2 regions of the Amycolatopsis sp. FU40 genome follow, and region 1 is predicted to be linked to the other one. Evidence: riboswitches for the same ligand, from Rfam matches in the RefSeq annotation. Region 1 holds a riboswitch; the other holds the start of a gene.
The links. A riboswitch is a leader RNA that binds a small molecule or an ion and turns the genes downstream of it on or off. The one in region 1 is predicted to bind cobalamin.

Region 1 (7,855 bases):
CTCGAAGGAACGCCGTCTGGCAGCGAAGAAACGCCGCAGCGACGTGAAGCGCGGCCGCGGCGGCCGGTACGACGACTAGCTCAGCGACAGGTGCACGCACTCGCCGGCAACGCGGTACCCAGCACGGCGATACACCGTTCCGATCCCCACATCGCCTGGCGTGAGGAACGCCGTGCGCGCACCGCGTTCGTGGGCGAGGCGCGTGAGGTGCGCGGTGATCGCCGCCGCGATGCCTTGGCCGCGGTGTTCGGCGGCCACGGCGATGCCGACGATTTCCGTCGCGCCGGACACGATGTCCAACGCGATTCCGCCGCCCACAATGGTTTCGCCGTGTTCGGCTAGAACGGTCAGGTAGTTGCGGTTGCGTTCGACATCGGCGTCCGACACATCGGGCGACTCGCCGAAAGCGACGTTCTGTACGGACCTCAGGCGGCGGAATTCGTCGTCGGACGACGGTTCGCGCAGCTGAATGTGTTCTGGCGCATCACAATCGACGAGGTCTTCGGTGCCGCAGGTCATCACCGGCACTCGTCGTTCCAACGTGAACTCGGCGGCGACGAGGGCTGCCTCGACGTCAGGGGCGGCGTCGGTGAAGAACTCCAGCCGGGGCAGGAGATCTCGTTGCCGGTAAGCGGAAATCAGGAGAGCGATCTCGGCGGGCGAGGGCTTCGCGCCGTCGTCGGGGATGGCGTAGTTCTCCATCGGATGAGCGCTGTCCTTGGCGAAAGTCGCCAGGAACGGGCCGATTCGCTCGGTGTCGCGGCCGATCGGTGCGGTCGCGCGGACGTATGCCTGAAGGGCGGACATCTCTGGTGGAAGCCTTTCGAGAAGAAGGAAGGGCAGCACGAAATCGGCAACCCCACGCCGGGCGCGCAGGCCGAACAGCTCAGGCCAAGCGGCCGGGGTGGGCCGTGGCGGAGCACATAGGCATTCCTTCGTCCGAAACGAACTTCCCGCTCATCCTCTCAGGCCGGGCAACCGAATTAACGGCTCAGCGCGGCGCGGGCCTGGTCCACGATCCGGGCCAGGTGCACGCCGCGGCGGACGTCGCAGGGATGCGTGGTCGTTCCGCACGACACCATCGCGGCGAAATCGTCCAGCAGCGCGGTGTACGCGTCGTTCGCCGTGCCGGTGCGGCCGAGGGTGCGGAGGCCGTGTTCGCCGAAGACCGAGTACTCGACCACCGTCGGCTGCACCGGCAGGCGCAGGCTGAGCGTCGCAGTGCTCGTGATGCCGCCTTCGTGTTCAAGCAGCAGTTGCCACAGGTCCTCGGGCCCGCGGTGCGCGGCGAGGACGTCGGTGATCGGGCCGAGGGCGGCGTCGAGCAGGTCGAACGCGTGCGGGCCGATGTCGGCGAGCGCGCCGCCCGCCGGATCCTGCCGCCAGGCTGAGGTCGCGTACTTGCCAGCGAGCAGGGCACCGGACAGCCACTGCACGCTGCCGCCGCGCCAGCCGCCAGCAGCGGTGACGCCGTCCAGCCAGTCGCGCGTCTGCTGGGCGAACCGCAGCGTCAACATCACCAGCGACGCGACGCCAGCGGACGTCACGGCGTCGGCGAGACGCTGCGCCGAGGCGAGGTCGGGGGCGATCGGCTTCTCCAGGATCAGGTGCTTGCCCGCCTCCGCGGCCCGGGTCGCCAGCTCGGCCTGCACAGTCGGCGGCACGGCGAACGCGAGTGCGTCGACCTGCTCGAACAGCTCGTCCAGGTCGCTGGTGGGGACGGCGTCGTAGGCCTGCGCGAGCGCGGTGGCGGCTTCCGGCCGTCGGCTCCACACAGCACTGAGCACGGTCCCTGGATGATCCGCGAGGCCGGGAGCGTGCACCGTGGTGGCCCACGGTCCGGTTCCAACGAGGCCGACGCGCAGCTGGTCCTGTCCCACGCCCGGAAGTGTAGGTGTGGCCGCGGTCGCTACCGGCGGGGCCTGCGGTGCGTTAACGTCGACAAGTTCTTCGCCACGAACGGGGGAAGCCGGTGAGAATCCGGCGCTGGCCCGCAACCGTGAGCGGCCCCGGAGGGACCGCGAGCCGGATCGCCCGTCGTGGTCCGATCGATGCGAGGTACATCTGACATGCGGTTCGTGCACGCGCGGCACTGGGGGCGAGTCCTCGCCGGCTGCGCTCTTCTCGTCGCTACCGGCCTCGGCGGTGCTTCTTCCGCCTCGGCCACCACGCCCGGCAAGGGCACCGACGGCTACTGCCAGGACGACAACGGCGTCACGGTGATCGTCGACTTCCAGGGGCTTGGCGGTGAAACCCTCATCCGGTGCGCGCCCGGCAAACAGGAAAACGGCGTCACCGCCCTGCAAAACGCTGGGTTCGAACTCACTGGCGCGGGCAAATACGGCCTGGCCGTGATGTGCAAGATCGAGAACAAGCCTGCCGACCAGACTTGCACCGGGATGCCGCCGGAGAAGGCGTCGTGGAGCTTCTGGACCGCCACCAACGGCGGCAAATGGGAGTCGGCGCAGGTCGGCGCGCAGAGCTGGAAGCCGCCCGCCGGGGCGTTCGAGGGCTGGTCGTTCGCGATCGGCAAGTCCTACACCGAGTATCCGCCGCCGCGCACCGAGCCGGTGCGCAAGGCCAGCGCGCCCGCCGCGGCTCCGGAGTCCACTTCGGACAGTGGATTCCCGTGGGGCCTGGTGATCGGCATCGTGGTCGTCGTGCTGCTCGTGGTGGCTGGGACGGTCGTCGCGGTGCGCCGCAGGCGTGCTGCGGAGTAGTCCGCGAGCGCTCCATCCCGGCGCGTGGTGGGTGTGGGCGCTCGCGCTCGCCGTCGCCGCGAGCCGGACCACGAATCCAGTTCTGCTCGCCTTGGTGATCGCGGTGGCCGGGTTCGTCGTGGTGCTCCGCCGCGGCGACGCGCCGTGGGCTCTGGCGTTCCGGATGTACGCCTGGATCGCCGCGGTGATCCTGGCCTCCCGCGTACTGTTCCGGATCCTGATCGGCGGCGAGGACGGCGGCCACATCCTGTTCACGCTGCCGACCATCCCGCTCCCGAGCGTCGCGGCCGGCATTCAGCTGCTCGGCCCCACTTCGGCCGAGGAACTGCTCGGCGGGCTGTATGACGGGCTCCGGCTGGCGACGATCGTGCTCTGCGTTGGTGCCGCGAATGCGCTGGCGAACCCGAAACGCCTGCTCAAAGCCGTACCCGGGGCGCTGTATGAGGTAGGGACGGCAGTTACCGTCGCGCTGTCCGTGGCTCCGCAGTTGGTCGAGAGCGTGCAGCGGGTGCGTCGCGCGCGTCGGCTGCGCTCCGGGAAGACGCGCGGCCTGCGCTTCGTGAAGGGGATTTTCGTGCCGGTGCTCGCCGACGCCATGGACCGGTCGCTGCAACTCGCGGCGGCCATGGATTCCCGCGGCTACGGACGGCGCAGCTACCTCTCGCCGCGCGTCCGGATGCTGATCGCGACCTGCGTGCTGGCCGGTTTGGTCGGCGTCGCGGTTGGGGTTTACGGCGTGCTCGACGGGTCCGCGTCGTGGCTCGGCGTGCCGATGCTCATCGCCGGTCTGGTGCTGGCCGTCGCCGGATTCGTGCTGGGCGGACGGCAGATCCGCCGCACGACCTACCGGCCCGATCCGTGGCGGCTGCCGGAGACGTTGGTCGTGCTGTGCGGCGTCGCGACCGCGGTGCTCGTGCTGCTCGCCGACCCGGTTTCGCTCACCACCCCGGCCAGCCCGCTGACCTGGCCGGAGCTGCCGCCGTTGCCGGCCGTCGCGGTGCTGATCAGTGTGCTGCCCGCTTGGTTCGCGCCGCGTCCGGCGCTGGTGTCGGAGGTCGCCCGATGATCGAGTTTTCACACGTCAGCGTCACTTACGACGGGGCGGACCGGCCAGTGCTCCGCGACGTCGACGGCACGATCGAAGAGGGCGAACTCTGCCTCGTCGCCGGACGCACCGGTGTCGGCAAGTCGACATTGCTCGGTGCGATCAACGGCCTGGTCCCGCATTTCACCGGCGGCACGCTGGCCGGCCGTGTCAAGGTCGGCGGCCTCGACACCGCGACGCATCCGCCGCGCGAACTGGCGTCGGTCGTCGGGGTGGTCGGACAGGATCCGCTGGCCGGATTCGTCACCGACACCGTCGAGGAGGAACTCGCGTACGCGATGGAGCAGCTCGCCGTCGCGCCAGACGTGATGCGCAAGCGCGTTGAGGAAACCCTTGACCTGCTGGGCATCGCCGAACTTCGCGACCGTCCACTTCGGACGCTCTCCGGCGGTCAGCAGCAACGCGTCGCGATCGGCGCGGTGCTCACGCCGCACCCGAACGTGCTGGTGCTGGACGAACCGACGTCGGCGCTCGACCCGACCGCGGCCGAGGAGGTCCTGGCCGCGATCACCCGCCTGGTGCACGACCTGGGCACGACTGTCGTCGTCGCCGAGCACCGAATGGAACGCGTCGCGCAGTACGCGGACCGCCTGCTCTACCTGCCCGGCGACGGCACCGTCGTCTCCGGGCCGCCCTCGGAGGTTTTCGCCGAGACCGATGTCGCCCCGCCGATCGTGGAGTTGGGCCGCCTCGCGGGCTGGTCGCCGCTGCCGCTCTCGGTCCGCGATGCCCGCCGTCTCGCCCGTCCGCTCCGAGAACGCCTCGCCGAGCGACGACCCGCTCAAGCAGCGCAAAGCTCTGGCGAAGCGGTCCTCAGTGCGCGCGGCGTGCGGGTCCGGTACGGCGGCGTGAACGCGGTGCGGGGCGTTGACCTGCGGCTCGACCGCGGCGAGGTCGTCGCGCTGATGGGCCGGAACGGCTCCGGCAAATCCTCGCTGCTGTGGGCGTTGCAGGGCAGCGGGCCCCGCTCCGAAGGCATAGTCGACGTCCTCGGCGCGGACCCGAAGACGCTCCGGTCGCGGGCCGCCCGCACGCGCGTCGGGCTGGTCCCGCAAACCCCGTCTGACCTGCTGTATCTCGATTCGGTCGGGGCGGAATGCCGCCAGGCCGACGTCGAATCCGGTGTCGCCGCGGGCACTGCCCGGAAGCTGCTCGACCGGCTCGTGCCCGGTATCAAAGACGACACCAACCCGCGCGACCTCTCCGAAGGCCAGCGGCTCGCCTTGGTCCTGGCCGTGCAGTTGGCCGCCGCCCCGCCGGTCGTGCTGTTGGACGAGCCGACCCGCGGTCTGGACTACCCGGCGAAACGGCACTTCGCGACCATCCTCGCCGACCTGGCCGCCGACGGGCACGCGGTGCTGCTGGCCACCCACGACGTCGAGTTCGTCGCCTCCGCCGCGCACCGCGTCGTGGTCCTGGCGGAGGGCGAGGTGGTCGCCGACGGCCCGACCGCGGACGTCGTCGTGGCCTCGCCCGCCTTCGCGCCGCAGGTGGCGAAGATCCTCGCGCCGGAGCCGTGGCTGACCGTGGACGCGGTGGCGAAGGCGCTGGCGTGACCGATTTCCTGGGGCCAGCCGTCCGCATCCGGCACCGCACAGCGCTGGTGCTGACGACGGCCGTCGTGGTCGGGCTGGCGATGTTCTGCTGGCCGCTGCTGGCCCGCAGCACCGTCGGCACCTCTGCGCACGTCACCGACGCGCCGTTCGTTTTCCTCGTGACGCTGCCGGTGCTGATCCTGATCGTGCTGGCCGAACTGTCCAGCGGCGGACTCGACGCGAAGGCGCTCGCGCTGCTCGGCGTGCTGTCCGCGGTGAACGCCGCGCTGCGTCCGCTCGGCGCGGGCACCGGCGGGATCGAGCTGGTCTTCTTTCTGCTCGTGCTGGCCGGACGGGTCTTCGGACCGGGCTTCGGATTCGTTCTCGGCTCGACGTCGCTGTTCGCGTCCGCGCTGCTCACCGGCGGCGTCGGGCCGTGGCTGCCGTTCCAGATGCTGGCCTCGTCGCTGGTCGGCCTTGGCGCCGGGCTGCTGCCGCGCCGGGTGAAGGGCCGGTGGGAGATCGCGCTGCTGGCGCTCTACGGAGTGGTCGCCGCCTACTTCTACGGCCTCGCGATGAGCCTGTTCACCTGGCCGTTCCTGGCGAGCCACACCGCGCTGGACTTCGTCCCGGGCGGCCCGCTCGGCGAGAACCTGCACCGGTTCCTGGTCTTCACCGTGCTGACGTCCACTTTGGGCTGGGACACCGGCCGCGCGCTCACGAACCTGGTCGCGATCCTCGTGCTGGGCCCGGCGATCCTGACGGTGCTGCGCCGGGCCGCACGACGAGCGGCATTCAGCTGACCGACTGGCCGACCTTGTCCAGCACCTCGACGAACTGGGCCATCGCGGCCGCGTTCGGGAAGTGCGAGGTGTCGATGTCGTGCACCTCGAACTGCGTGCCGGGCGTGCGCGCGTCGGCCTCGGCGATCATCCGGTCCTGCAGGGCGAGCGGCACCAGACGGTCTTGGAGATGCCGGACGTAGTACCGCGGGACGCGCCCCCACCGCTCCGGCGTGCCGCGCGAGTCGGTCGAGCTGCGGCCGATGATGTCGTCCGGAGCCATCGCGTTGAGCAGGGCGTAGAACTCGCCGTCGGTAGCGTCCGCGCAGAGTGCCGCTTTCGCCGCCGTCAACGCCTCCGCCGACGAAGATCGCCAGTTGAACCGCATCGCGCCGATCACCGCCGGGTCGGCCGCGATGAACCCGAGCATCGCTCCGACCTGCGACGACGCGGCTTCTGGCGTGGCCAGGTATTCCTCCGGCGTCGGCAGTTCGACGCAGCAGAACGCGGCGTCGTAGACCAGCGCCGACACTAGCTCCGGGACCTCTTCGGCGACGAGCGTGGCCAGCGCGCCGCCGATGCTCGACCCGACCAGCACGACCGGACCGAGCTCGGCGGCCCGGCGGACGACGTCCACAGTGGTCGCGACCTGATCCGCCACGGTGACCCCAGCCAACGCCGACGGCTCAGTGGCGAACGCGTCGAGATCCTGCGGGGCCTGGTACGACAGGCGGAACTGCTGCTCCGGCTGCGGCACTCCCACCCCGCGATACCCGCGCAGCACGAGTTCCGGCGGGGCGGCGGACACGCCGTTGGCGCCGGCGGCGAAGACGAACGTCGAAGTCATGCCGCACAGTCAAGCGATCCGCCTCGCCGCGCACAGCGGGGGAAAGTTGATCAGACCCGCAACTAAAGTCAGGAGTACGAGTAGAAGCCGCGGCCGGTCTTCTTGCCGAGCAGTCCGGCGTCGACCATGCGCAGCAACAGCGGCGGCGACGAGTACAGCGGCTCCTTGAACTCCGCGTACATCGAATCCGCGATGGCCTTGATGGTGTCGAGGCCGATCAGGTCGGACAGCCGCAGCGGACCCATCGGATGCGCCGTGCCCAGCTCCATGCCGCGGTCGATGTCCTCGGCCGAGGCGAAGCCTGATTCGATCATCCGGATCGCCGACAGCAGATACGGCACCAGCAGCGAGTTCACGATGAACCCGGCCCGGTCCTGCGACCGGATCACCGTCTTGCCCAGCGCGCCGGTGGCGTGCTCCTCGGCCCGGCGGGCGGTCTCCTCGCTGGTCAGCAGCGACGGCACCAGTTCCACCAGCGGCAGCACCGGCACCGGGTTGAAGAAGTGGATGCCGACGACCTGCTGCGGACGGCCGGTGGCCATGCCGAGCTTCATGATCGGGATCGACGACGTGTTGGACGCGAACACCGCGTCCTCGCGCTCGACGATCTTGTCCAGTGCCCGGAACACGTCGACCTTGGCCTGCTCCTGTTCCAGGATGGCCTCGACGACGAGATCGCGGTCAGCGAACTCGGCGATGTCCGTGGTGAAGCGCAGCCGCCCGAGCGCCGCCTCGGCGTCCTCGGCGGCCAGCTTGCCGTTGCGGACGCCGCGTTGCAGCGACTTCTCGATGCGCGCCTTGCCCGCGTCGAGGGCGGGCTGGTTCACCTCGGTGACCAGCACGTCCAACCCGGACCTGGCGTGCAC
Region 2 (7,855 bases), 3.3 Mb from region 1:
CACTTCCGTCTTCGAGCGGGCGGCCTCGATGCTGGTGACGTCCGCGTCGAGGGCGTCGATCGCGGGCAGCACGTCGCCGAATTCCGAGTAGCACATGTGCGTGTGGATCTGGGTGGTTTCCGCGGCGCCCGAGGTGGCCAGCCGGAACGCGGGGACTGCCCAGCCGAAGTACGCCTCGCGGTCCGCCGCGTGCAGCGGCAGCAGTTCCCGTAATGCCGGTTCATCGACCTGCACGATCCGGATCCCGGCGGCTTCCAGGTCCGCGACCTCGTCCCGGACCGCCAGCGCGACCTGGCGTGCGGTGTCGGCCAGCGGCTGGTCGTCGCGGACGAACGACCACGCCAGGATCGTGACCGGGCCGGTCAGCATGCCCTTCACCGGGCGGTCGGTGCGGCTTTGCGCGTACTGCGCCCATTCGACGGTCATCGGTCGCGGCCGGGAGACGTCGCCGAAGAGGATTGGCGGGCGGACGCAACGGGATCCGTACGACTGGACCCAGCCGAGGGCGGTCGCCGCGAAGCCGGTGAGCTGTTCGGCGAAGTACTGGACCATGTCGTTGCGCTCGGGTTCGCCGTGCACGAGGACGTCTAAGCCCAGGTCTTCCTGCAGCCGTACGACGCGGTCGATTTCGGTGCGCATCGCGGTGCGGTAGGCGGTGTCGTCGAGTTTGCCCGCGCGATGTGCGGCTCGGGCTCGGCGTACCTCGCTGGTTTGCGGGAAGGAGCCGATCGTGGTGGTCGGCAGCGGCGGAAGGTTCAGCGCTTTCTGTTGTGCTGCAGCGCGTTCTGCATACGGCGCGCGGACGGTGTCTTCTGGTTGGAGGGCTCCGACGCGGGCTCGGACGTCGGTGTCGTTGAGTTCGGCGGCTCCGGCCCGGTCGGCGACTGCGGCTCGTGCCGGGCCGAGGTCGACGTTCTCTCCGCTGAGCGCTCGGCCGAGCAGCACGACCTCGTCCACCTTTTGCCGGGCGAAGGCCAGCCAGTTCTTGAGCCGCGGGTCGAGGTCTGTTTCCGCGCGCACGTCGTAGGGGACGTGAAGGAGCGAGCATGACGTCGAGATGCTCACGTGTGCTGCGGTGTCCCTCAGCCGGGCTGCGCGGGCCAGAGCGACGCCTGGGTCTGTGCGCCAGACATTCCGGCCGTCGACGACCCCGGCTAGGACTTCCTTGTCTCGCAGCGCTCCTTCCTCGGCGACTTTGTCCACAAAGGATTCATCGGTCACCAGATCGACGGCTATCGCTTCGATGGGGGAGCGGGCCAGGACGCCCAGTGCCCGGCCGAGGCCGCCGAAGTATCCGGCTGCCAGCAGCTTCGGGCGGTGGTTTTCCTTGGCCAGCCAGTGGTAAGCGCGGGTGAGCGCGTTGCACTCCGGCGTGGTTCGGTCGGCTGCGAAGGCCGGTTCGTCCAACTGGACCCATTCGACGCCCTGGTCGGCCAGTTTGCCCAGTAGCTCGGCATATGCGGGCAGCAGTTCGTCCAGCAGGTCCAGCGGGGTGAAGCCGGGTTCGGCCGACTTCGCCAGCAGCAGGAAGGTGACCGGGCCGACGAGCACGGGGCGGGTGGTGATGCCGAGCGCCTTTGCCTCGCGGACCTCGTCGACCGGTGTGGTGCCGGTGAGTGCGAAGCGGGAGTCCGGGCCCAGTTCCGGGACGAGGTAGTGGTAGTTGGTGTCGAACCATTTGGTCATTTCGAGCGCGGGCGCGTCCGGCACCCCGCGTGCTGCGGCGAAGTAGGTGTCCAGTGGCGACAGGCCCAGCCGGGTGAAGCGTTCCGGCAGGGCGCCGAAGAGGGCGGCGGTGTCCAACACCTGGTCGTAGAGCGAGAAAGTGCTGGACGGGATCGAGTCGAGGCCCTGGTCCCGCAGGGTCGTCCAGGTTTGCTCGCGCAGCTGCCGTCCGGTGGCTCGTAGTTCTTCCTCGGTGCTCTTTCCCGCCCAGCAGGCCTCGAGCGCTCGCTTCAGTTCGCGGGCCGGGCCGATTCGCGGGTAGCCGAGAATCGTGGTGCCGATCGTGTTCACAGCATGCATCCTCACGTGCTCGCCGGAAGAGCCCGGGCACGCGGAAACGCCGTGCTTCGGTCGGCGCCTTGTCCCGCGAGGCCCGGACTCACGCACGCCGTCGGCGTGCGTGCCATTGGCAGGTATTCGGACTCGTGGGCGTATCGCTCGTGCCTACCGGCTGTCGCTTCCCGGGCTTGGCGCCCAGTGCTTTACCGCGTTTCGCGGTGACAGCTTTCGTTCCCACATACCGCTGCGGGGCAGTCCCGGAATCGCACCGGGTTCCCTGTTGCCTCGTCGGGACGCGGCTGCGTCCTGGCGAACCAGTGGCGGGGTCAGCTTACCGGGTCCGGGGCCAGGATGCGGGTGTCCCAGGGTTCGGGAGGGATCGTCGTGCTGCTTGCCGGAGCAGGAGGGAGCGTTGCGAGACGAACGGAGGAGCTGCACCGTGCTGTCTGGCGTCAAGCATGGTGCAGCTGATGTTTTTGGTGCACCGTCCGTTAACGCCTGGCCATTGCTCACTGACGGGCCATATTTTCTGCTTATTTTTCAGTCTCTGCTCGAAATTGCTGTGCACACCAGGGAACATCCGTTGACTGGGTTGTCGCCCGGTCGGCGGTTTCTTGCGTGCAACAGCCAGGATAAGGTGTGGAGTTGCTGGTGACGCGCCAACATTCGGGAGACTCAGTTCGTGACTTCGCAAGGGAGGGGCGATGCGAATTCTTTCTCCTGCTCGATCATTTTCTGCGGTTTTAGTGCTTATTTCTTCGACGTTCGCGGCGAGCGTCAGTCAGGCAAGCGCGGTCAGTCAACCAGCGTGCACGATTTCGGATCACTGCTACGCTGTGGGATTCATCGGATCCAAGCAGCAGCCGTTGTGGATGAACGGGGTCGGTTCGGATCTGACGGTTGGTTGTCTTCATGTGGACAACCGAGATGCCGAGTTCGCCAACTGGGAGCAGTGGCTTCTCACCAACCTCAACAATCCGAAGCTGGACACCTGGGTTGAAGCGGGAATGACCGCGGGAACACTGTACAGTTCCCCGGGGCGCGAGAAAGGATTTCTGTGGTGCTGGGCCGATCAGCGGCCAGGGGTGCCGTACCGGGAGTTCTACATCAAGTCCGCGCATGAGCTCGCCAGCGAGAACGTGACCTTCCGCTGGGTTCCCGGCAGTCCCAATTGGGAGATTCGCCAGAATGGGAATCTTGTCGGAATTTCCGAAGGCAACGGGGCATTCGGCGGCCAAGCGGACAATGTACTCGAGGTAACGGTCCCGAGTGCTCGAGTGTTTGCCAACTCTTCAAAGTTTCAATACCAGGATACCGGCAACCAGTGGCATCCCGCTCAAGCGGAACTGGTCAACGATCGACCAGATCTGTTTCTTATGTACACAAACGGGCAAAACATAACGGGTGCAACGCGCAAGCCTTGCGTAGACAAGACGGAGAAGATGTCTGCCGAAAGCAACGTCACGCCGCCTACTTCCGCCGACCTGCTGGGTGTGGCGAAGAGGTTGGCTGCCGCGAATGGCGAGAGCAGCCCGGCCGATATTCGATATGTGAAAACCGACCGCAATGCTCTTAAGCATATTGACGGAACGCAGCCCAAGGCCAATGATCCGGTGTACTTGATTCAAATGACCGGTAACTTCGTGGGGTACGCCGCCAAGATCCCCAGGGGAAGCAATGCTCCCAGGGGAAACGTGCTCACCGTAACGGTAGACGCGAAATCCGGGCACATGCTGGGCTGGTCGATCCTGGTGGAGCCGCACGACCTTGCGACGTTCGGAGTGGTGTCGGCACTGCGGTAGCGAAGGGGCCTGGCAAACGAACTCGGCCGCACCCTGGACAGGGTGCGGCCGAGTTCCAGCAGGTGTCTTGAGGTGGGGATCAGTCCCAGTCGAGCGCGCCGCCGGACTGGTATTCGATGACGCGGGTTTCGAAGAAGTTCTTCTCCTTCTTCAGGTCCATCGCCTCCGACATCCACGGGAACGGGTTCTCGTTCTCGCCGTAGATCGGGGACAGGCCGATCTGCTGGGCGCGCCGGTCGGTGATGAAGTGCATGTACTGCTCGCACAGGTCAGCCGACAGGCCCAGCATGCCGCGCGGCATGGTGTCGCGGGCGTACTTGACCTCGAGTTCGCACGCTTCCTGCAGCATTCCGCGCACCTCGGCCTGGAATTCTTCGGTCCACAGGTGCGGGTTCTCGATCTTGATCTGGTTGATGCAGTCGATGCCGAAGTTCAGGTGGATCGACTCGTCGCGCAGGATGTACTGGTACTGCTCGGCGATGCCGACCATCTTGTTCCGCCGGCCGAGCGACAGGATCTGCGCGAAACCGGTGTAGAACCACATGCCCTCGAAGATCACGTAGAACGCCACGAGGTCGCGCAGGAACGCCTGGTCGGCTTCCGGCGTGCCGGTCTCGAAGTCGGGGTTCTCCAGGTTCTGCGTGTACTTCAGCGCCCACGCGTCCTTGTCCGAAATGGACGGAACCTCGCGGTACATGTTGAACAGCTCGCCCTCGACCAGGCCGAGGCTTTCGCAGATGTACTGGAAGGTGTGCGTGTGCACGGCCTCCTCGAAGGCCTGGCGCAGCAGGTACTGGCGGCACTCCGGGTTGGTGATCTGCCGGTACACCGCGAGCACGATGTTGTTGGCCACCAAGGACTCCGCCGTGGCGAAGAAGCCGAGGTTGCGCTTGAGCATCTGCCGCTCGTCCTCGGTCAGGCCGTCCGGAGACTTCCACAGCGCGATGTCGGCCTGCATCGCGACCTCGGTCGGCATCCAGTGGTTGTTGCAGGCCGCGAGGTACTTGTCCCATGCCCACCGGTACTTCATCGGCAGCAGCTGGTTGACGTCGGCGCGCGCGTTGATCATCCGCTTGTCGTCGACGTTGATCCGGGCCGCGCCGACCTCGATCTCGCCGAGGCCGGTCGCGTCGGTCGTTTCCACGTTGGTCATTCAGGGTCACCTTGGGAGTTGGGGGTCGTGAGTGGCGATCACGGTTCTAACCGTGATCGCCACTCACGAGGCGTTACTGGCAGGCTTCGCAGTCGGGGTCGTCGATCCGGCAGGCAGCGCCCTCGGTCGCGACGAAATCGACGTCGGTCTTCGGCATCTCCTTCGGCTCCGCCGGAACGGCCGCGGCGGGCGACGGCGACGGCGCGGGGGAGGCGGCCGGGACCGCGGCGGACGGCGACGGCGACGGAGAAGCAGCCGGGGCCGCGGCGGGGGCGGCGGCCGACGGAGCGGCCGGGGCCGGGGTGGCGGAGACGGCGTTCAGCTTGCCGTCGGTGCCGCGCAGGGTGCTCTTCTCCACGTGCGTCGCGGACTGCGCCCGCAGGTAGTACGTGGTCTTGAGGCCCTTGTGCCAGGCGTAGCGGTACAGCTCGTCGAGCTTGCGGCCGCTCGGGGCCGCGATGTACAGGTTCAGCGACTGTGCCTGGTCGATCCACTTCTGCCGCACCGAACCGGCGTCCACGATCCACTTCGACTCGATCTCGAAGGCGGTCGCGTACAGCGCCTTGAGGTCGTCGGGGACCCGGTCGATCTGGCCGACGCTGCCGTCGAAGTACTTCAGGTCGCTGACCATGACCTCGTCCCACAGGCCGCGCGCCTTCAGGCTCTTGACCAGGTGCGGGTTCACGACGGTGAAGTCGCCGGACATGTTCGACTTGACGTACAGGTTCTGGAACAGCGGCTCGATCGACTGGCCGACGCCGGAGATGTTGGAGATCGTCGCGGTCGGCGCGATCGCCATCACGTTCGAGTTGCGCATGCCGACGGTCTTGACGCGCTCGCGCAGCGGGGCCCAGTCCAGCGTGGTGGAGGTGTCGACGTCGAGGCCGTCGCCCTGGCGGGCGTCGATGAGCAGTTGCATCGAGTCGATCGGCAGGATTCCCTTGCTCCACAAGGAACCCTCGAACGTCTGGTACTGGCCGCGCTCCTGCGCGAGATCGGTCGAGGCCGAGATCGCGTAGTAGGAGAGGTGCTCCATCGACACGTCGGCGAACTTCACCGCGTCGGCGGACGCGAACGGCACGCCCAGCTCGAACAGCGCGTCCTGGAAGCCCATGATGCCAAGGCCGACCGGACGGTGGCGCAGGTTGGAGCGGCGCGCCTCCGGGATCGTGTAGAAGTTGATGTCGATCACGTTGTCGAGCATCCGGACCGCGGTGCGCACGGTCTTCTCGAGCCGCTTGGTGTCGAGCCCTTCAGGGGTGACGTGCTTGAGCAGGTTCACCGAGCCCAGGTTGCAGACCGCGACCTCTTCGGTGTTCGTGTTCAGCGTGATCTCGGTGCACAGGTTGGACGAGTGCACGACGCCGACGTGCTGCTGCGGCGAACGCAGGTTGCACGGGTCCTTGAAGGTGATCCACGGGTGGCCGGTCTCGAACAGCATGGTCAGCATCCGCCGCCACAGCTCGACCGCGCGGACCTTGCGGAACACCTTGATCTCGCCGCGCGCGGCGGCCGCCTCGTACTCGCGGTAGCGCTGCGCGAACGCGTTGCCGTAGAGGTCGTGCAGGTCCGGCGTCTCGTTCGGCGAGAACAGCGTCCACTCGGCGTTCGCCTCGACGCGGCGCAGGAACTCGTCCGGGACCCAGTTGGCGGTGTTCATGTCGTGCGTGCGCCGCCGGTCGTCGCCGGTGTTCTTGCGCAGGTCGAGGAATTCCTCGATGTCGACGTGCCAGGTCTCCAGGTACGCGCAGGCCGCGCCCTTGCGCTTGCCGCCCTGGTTGACCGCGACCGCGGTGTCGTTGGCGATCTTCAGGAACGGCACGACGCCCTGGGACTGCCCGTTGGTGCCCTTGATGTGCGCGCCGAGGCCGCGGACCGGGGTCCAGTCGTTGCCGAGGCCGCCGGAGTACTTGGCCAGCAGCGCGTTGTTCTTGTACGCCTGGAAGATCGAGTCCAGGTCGTCGTCCACAGTGGTCAGGAAGCAGGACGACAGCTGCGCGCGGTTGGTGCCGCTGTTGAACAGCGTCGGGGTGGACGCCATGAAGTGGAACGTCGAGAGCAGTTCGTAGAACTCGATGGCGCGGGCTTCGCGGTCGTCCTCGCGGATCGCCAGGCCCATCGCGACGCGCATGAAGAACGCCTGCGGCAGCTCGAACCGCACGCCGTTGTGGTGCTGGAAGTACCGGTCGTACAGGGTCTGCAGGCCGAGGAAGCCGAAGTCGAGGTCGCGCTCGGGGCGGATCGCGGCGGTGATCTTGTCCAGGTCGAACGTGGTCAGCTCGGCATCGACCAGTTCGAGTTCGACGGCGCGGCGCAGGTAGGCGCGGAAGTACGGCGCGTACTCGGTCGCCATCTCGTCCTGGCTGGCCTGGCGGGGAGTGCCGGCGAGGTAGCTCAGCGCCTCGCCGCGCAGCTTGTCCAGCAGCAGCCGGGCGGACACGAACGAGTAGTTCGGCTCCTGCTCGACGAGCACGCGCGCGGCCATGATCTGCGCGAGCGCCAGTTCGTCGGCGGTGATGCCGTCGTAGAGGTTGCGCTTGGCCTCGGCCAGCACCGGCTCGGCGGACACGTCTTCGAGCCCGGCGACAGCCTCGCCGACGACGTGCGAAACGCGCGCCCAGTCGAGCGGGCGCAGCGTCCCGTCGGCGCCCTTGACGCTCAGCGCGACTTCGGCGGACGCGGGCGCGGCGGCCTCGCGGGCCTTTGTGCGCTCGTCGCGGTAAAGCACGTAGGCGCGGGCGACTTTGTGGTGCTCGCCGCGCATCAGGGCGAGTTCGACCTGGTCCTGGATCTGCTCGATGTGCAGCGGGGTCTCCGGGCCGGTGTGGCGCAGCAGCGCCGCCTCGACCTGCCCGGTCAGCTCCGCGACCACGTGGTGCACGCGGGAGGACGCGGC

Region 2: it holds a riboswitch for cobalamin, as region 1 does, so the genes downstream of both, metE (5-methyltetrahydropteroyltriglutamate--homocysteine S-methyltransferase) here and L3Q65_RS34260 (hypothetical protein) in region 1, are expected to answer to the same signal.

What each region holds. Positions count from the first base shown of each region.
Region 1 is NZ_CP091381.1:7,282,061-7,289,915, reverse strand. It holds gene arfB (alternative ribosome rescue aminoacyl-tRNA hydrolase ArfB) at 1-79, shown strand, start outside; gene L3Q65_RS34270 (GNAT family N-acetyltransferase) at 76-807, opposite strand; gene L3Q65_RS34265 (Gfo/Idh/MocA family protein) at 984-1,880, opposite strand; cobalamin riboswitch at 1,928-2,057, shown strand; gene L3Q65_RS34260 (hypothetical protein) at 2,070-2,720, shown strand; gene L3Q65_RS34255 (CbiQ family ECF transporter T component) at 2,707-3,786, shown strand; gene L3Q65_RS34250 (ABC transporter ATP-binding protein) at 3,783-5,381, shown strand; gene L3Q65_RS34245 (ECF transporter S component) at 5,378-6,163, shown strand; gene L3Q65_RS34240 (alpha/beta fold hydrolase) at 6,156-6,989, opposite strand; gene L3Q65_RS34235 (3-hydroxybutyryl-CoA dehydrogenase) at 7,058-7,855, opposite strand, start outside.
Region 2 is NZ_CP091381.1:663,681-671,535, forward strand. It holds gene metE (5-methyltetrahydropteroyltriglutamate--homocysteine S-methyltransferase) at 1-2,025, opposite strand, end outside; cobalamin riboswitch at 2,116-2,338, opposite strand; gene L3Q65_RS04325 (hypothetical protein) at 2,709-3,806, shown strand; gene L3Q65_RS04330 (ribonucleotide-diphosphate reductase subunit beta) at 3,886-4,959, opposite strand; gene L3Q65_RS04335 (ribonucleoside-diphosphate reductase subunit alpha) at 5,033-7,855, opposite strand, start outside.